Regions from separate parts of the Bacillus sp. DU-106 genome, predicted to be linked through region 1. Evidence: a T-box and tRNA genes for the amino acid it is inferred to sense, from the RefSeq annotation. Region 1 holds a T-box; the other holds one or more tRNA genes.
What was found. The T-box of region 1 lies ahead of tyrS (tyrosine--tRNA ligase). A T-box ahead of a tRNA ligase gene usually reads a tRNA of that ligase, here a tRNA-Tyr.

Region 1 (2,450 bases):
GTTCAATTTCATCAGCTGTTAACGATTTAATATCTCCGCTAAATAACGCTGCTGTAATTTTCTCAGCTTGCAGGAACGCCTCTTCTCCATGAACAAATTTCGTCATTTCTTCCGCTAATACTTTTTGCGCTTCACGTTTATGAGGTTCCGCTTCTACCTTCGTTGCTAATTCATCAATACGCTCTTTCGTTAAGAACGTAAAGTATTTCAAGTATTTAATTGCGTCACGGTCATCTGTATTTACCCAGAACTGGTAAAATTCAAACGGTGTCGTTTTTTCAGGATCAAGCCAAACCGCACCACCCGCTGATTTACCAAACTTCGTACCGTCCGATTTTAATAATAACGGAATCGTTAATCCGAATACTTTCGCCTCATGACCTTCTAACTTACGAATTAAATCTAAACCACTCGTAATATTTCCCCATTGGTCACTACCACCAATTTGCAGTTGAACATCCTCTTTCGTGTATAAATGATGGAAGTCCATCGCTTGCAAAATTTGGTACGTGAATTCCGTGAAAGAAATACCTGTATCCAAACGGCTTGCTACAATATCCTTCGCTAACATGCTATTGATGCTAAAGTTTTTCCCGTAATCACGTAAAAACTCAATAATATTTATTTCATGTGTCCAATCATAGTTATTTACCATCTTCACTTCGCTATTTCCACCAAAATCAAATAGCTTTTTCATTTGTGCTGTTAACGCATCTACATTATGCTGAACCACTTCTAACGTTTGAAGTTGACGCTCTGATTGTCGTCCACTCGGATCACCAATTGTTCCTGTTGCCCCGCCAATTAAAATAACAGGATGATGACCAGCTAATTGGAATCTCTTCATCATCATAAACGGAATCAAATGTCCGATATGCATACTATCACCAGTCGGATCAACTCCGCAGTATAGTGAAATCTTTTTCTCTTCTACTAGCTTACGTAAGCCTTCTTCGTCAGTCTGTTGATTAACGGCGCCGCGCCATTCTAATTCATCAATAATATTCATCTTTTGTCATCCCCTTTATTTTTTAAAAACAAAAAAGCCCCTATGTCTACGATAGACATAGGGACGATTATTCACCGTGTTACCACCCAGTTTGTATAAATAGCATAGCTACTCATACCACTCTTAGCAATAATATCGATTGCCAGTCCGCTTAGCATTACCTAAGATACTCCAGAGTGTAATTCACAAGTTTGTTTGTGCTAGGTTCCAGCAACCCCTAGCTCTCTCGTTAACAGTGACAAACTGCTACTGGGCTCTTTCAACGTATGTTATTTGTTAAATTATTAGCCATTATATTGAATTGAAAACAAATTGTCAACAATACCCAAATATTATTTTAAAATAATTCATATCTTCATACGTATTTCTTTATTCCTTATCTTCTCCAATAATCCTTACTTCTCGCTCCAACTTCACGCCAAATTTCTCTTCAACTGTCTTTTGTACGAAGTGAATTAAATCGATGTAATCTTGTGCTGTTCCGTTATCAACATTCACCATAAACCCAGCGTGTTTTAAAGAAACTTCTACTCCACCAATTCGCTTACCTTGTAGTCCTGAGTCTTGAATTAACTTACCAGCAAAGTTATTTGGTGGGCGCTTAAATACGCTACCACATGAAGGATATTCTAGAGGCTGTTTTGACTCACGTTTAAACGTTAAATCATCCATTTTTGCTTTAATTTCTTCATGTACACCTTCTTCAAGTTCAAATCTCGCTTCAAGAATAATGTAATGGTTGTTTGCAAATACACTCTTACGATATCCAAATTCAAATGCTTCTTTCGTCAAAGTACGTAGCTCTCCATCACCTGTCATTACGACAGCTTCTGTTAATACAAACGAAATTTCACCGCCGTATGCACCAGCATTCATATATAATGCTCCGCCAACTGAACCTGGAATACCACAAGCAAACTCAAGACCCGTTAAGTTATGGTCTAAGGCAATACGTGATACGTCAATAATTGCTGCACCACACTGTGCTACAATCGTCGTTCCTGTTACAGTAACACCTGTAATATGAATTAAACTTACTGTAATCCCGCGAATTCCACCATCTTTAATAATGACATTCGATCCATTTCCTAAAAACGTAACTGGAATATTATATTCGTTCGCATATTTAATAACTTCTTGAATTTCATCATAATTTGTAGGCGCAACAAAAACATCTGCTTTTCCGCCAACTTTAATATGCGTATGATTCTTTAACATTTCATCTTGTTTAACATGTCCTTCAGGCAATACCGTACTTAAATATTTATAAACCTCTTGCATATTCATTTTACGATTCCTCTATTTCTATATTCATTTTATCCCGTTATACGGGCCCATAATATCCCCACGTACATGAAAGAACCTAAAGTGGTGGATACAGTGTACCCAAAATCAATTCGAGACACCTATAAACCTCTTAATTTATAAGAGGTGCCACTCA
Region 2 (2,450 bases), 560 kb from region 1:
AACAATCGAGTGTAATGTGCCTCCAGATGGATCTATTACTTCACCCTTACCATTTATAAACCTTACTCCTAAAGCCGCTAACATACCTGCCCCGCCATCATTTGTAGCACTTCCTCCAAGTCCTAAAATTATGTACTCCACTCCTTGATCTAGCGCATGTAATATAAGTTCTCCTGTTCCTTTTGTCGTTGTAATAAGTGGGTTGCGCTTTTCAACTGGAACGTGCTGTAATCCTGATGCTGCTGCCATTTCAATAAACGCTGTCTTTTTATCTTTAGAAATGCCATAAAAAGCTTGTATACCTTCTCTAAGCGGTCCTGTCACACTAATTGATATAATTCTCCCCCCTGTAGCATCAACAAGTGATTCAACCGTCCCTTCTCCTCCATCTCCAATTGGTATTTTCACATACTCTGCATTAGGAAAAATTGCTCTAAAACCTCTTTCAATAGCTCCACATACTTCTATAGCTTTTAGGCTTTCTTTATATGAATCAGATGCAATAATAACTTTCACAATTATCTCCCCATCCCTTATTTTTACGTTTTCTTCATTTTAAACGACAAGTATAAAAGTTGTCTTTTTAAACACAAAAAAAGCTTACATCGTATGATGTAAGCTTTTTTATTTAGATGGAGCCTAGCGGGATCGAACCGCTGACCTCCTGCGTGCAAGGCAGGCGCTCTCCCAGCTGAGCTAAGGCCCCTTATTAATTAAGCGGAAGACGGGATTCGAACCCGCGACCCCAACCTTGGCAAGGTTGTATTCTACCACTGAACTACTTCCGCAAAAATGATGAGCCATGAAGGACTCGAACCTTCGACCCTCTGATTAAAAGTCAGATGCTCTACCAACTGAGCTAATGGCTCGTAAATGGCTGGGCTAGCTGGATTCGAACCAGCGCATGACGGAGTCAAAGTCCGTTGCCTTACCGCTTGGCTATAGCCCATTAATATTTACTAGTATGGTTATCTTTTCAAAAAAATAAACCCTCTCAGGTTATTTTAAAGAAAATGGTGGAGGGGGGCAGATTCGAACTGCCGAACCCGAAGGAGCGGATTTACAGTCCGCCGCGTTTAGCCACTTCGCTACCCCTCCGACATTTTAAATATATATGGTGGAGGATGACGGGATCGAACCGCCGACCCCCTGCTTGTAAGGCAGGTGCTCTCCCAGCTGAGCTAATCCTCCAAAAGTGGTGACCCGTACGGGATTCGAACCCGTGTTACCGCCGTGAAAGGGCGGTGTCTTAACCACTTGACCAACGGGCCAAAAAAGTTTTAAACCTATTCCCAAGCTTCCAACCGGGCTTGAACCGGTGACCTCTTCCTTACCATGGAAGTGCTCTACCAGCTGAGCTATGGAAGCATAATGGCTCCGCAGGTAGGACTCGAACCTACGACCGATCGGTTAACAGCCGATAGCTCTACCACTGAGCTACTGCGGAATAATATTAGCCTGGCAACGTCCTACTCTCACAGGGACAAGGTCCCAACTACCATCGGCGCTAGAGAGCTTAACTTCCGTGTTCGGTATGGGAACGGGTGTGACCTCTCTGCCATCATTACCAGACTTTTATCATTATAAACATTTCTTTCGAAATGTCAAGAAGAAATTTTAATATATATTCCTTCAAAACTAGATAACATTTGCTACATATTATATGGTTAAGTCCTCGATCTATTAGTATTCGTCAGCTCCACATGTCACCATGCTTCCACCTCGAACCTATCAACCTGATCATCTTTCAGGGATCTTACTAGCTTACGCTATGGGAAATCTCATCTTGAGGGGGGCTTCATGCTTAGATGCTTTCAGCACTTATCCCTTCCGCACATAGCTACCCAGCTATGCCCTTGGCAGAACAACTGGTACACCAGCGGTGCGTCCATCCCGGTCCTCTCGTACTAAGGACAGCTCCTCTCAAATTTCCTACGCCCACGACGGATAGGGACCGAACTGTCTCACGACGTTCTGAACCCAGCTCGCGTACCGCTTTAATGGGCGAACAGCCCAACCCTTGGGACCGACTACAGCCCCAGGATGCGATGAGCCGACATCGAGGTGCCAAACCTCCCCGTCGATGTGGACTCTTGGGGGAGATAAGCCTGTTATCCCCGGGGTAGCTTTTATCCGTTGAGCGATGGCCCTTCCATGCGGAACCACCGGATCACTAAGCCCGACTTTCGTCCCTGCTCGACTTGTAGGTCTCGCAGTCAAGCTCCCTTATGCCTTTGCACTCTACGAATGATTTCCAACCATTCTGAGGGAACCTTTGGGCGCCTCCGTTACACTTTAGGAGGCGACCGCCCCAGTCAAACTGCCCACCTGACACTGTCTCCCGGGTCGATAAGACCCGTAGGTTAGAATTTCAATACAGTCAGGGCGGTATCCCACCAGCGCCTCCACCGAAGCTAGCGCTCCGGTTTCAATGGCTCCCGCCTATCCTG

Region 2: it has a tRNA-Tyr gene. The T-box ahead of tyrS (tyrosine--tRNA ligase) is inferred to sense a tRNA for this amino acid. The anticodon was not compared.

The regions. Positions count from the first base shown of each region.
Region 1 is NZ_CP026607.1:5,007,404-5,009,853, forward strand. It holds gene tyrS (tyrosine--tRNA ligase) at 1-1,009, opposite strand, end outside; T-box leader at 1,066-1,281, opposite strand; gene murB (UDP-N-acetylmuramate dehydrogenase) at 1,379-2,296, opposite strand.
Region 2 is NZ_CP026607.1:154,789-157,238, reverse strand. It holds gene C3Y97_RS00950 (glycerate kinase) at 1-516, opposite strand, end outside; tRNA gene C3Y97_RS00945 (tRNA-Ala) at 634-706, opposite strand; tRNA gene C3Y97_RS00940 (tRNA-Gly) at 717-788, opposite strand; tRNA gene C3Y97_RS00935 (tRNA-Lys) at 797-869, opposite strand; tRNA gene C3Y97_RS00930 (tRNA-Gln) at 875-949, opposite strand; tRNA gene C3Y97_RS00925 (tRNA-Tyr) at 1,015-1,098, opposite strand; tRNA gene C3Y97_RS00920 (tRNA-Val) at 1,116-1,191, opposite strand; tRNA gene C3Y97_RS00915 (tRNA-Glu) at 1,197-1,271, opposite strand; tRNA gene C3Y97_RS00910 (tRNA-Thr) at 1,296-1,368, opposite strand; tRNA gene C3Y97_RS00905 (tRNA-Asn) at 1,373-1,447, opposite strand; rRNA gene rrf (5S ribosomal RNA) at 1,457-1,572, opposite strand; rRNA gene C3Y97_RS00895 (23S ribosomal RNA) at 1,664-2,450, opposite strand, start outside.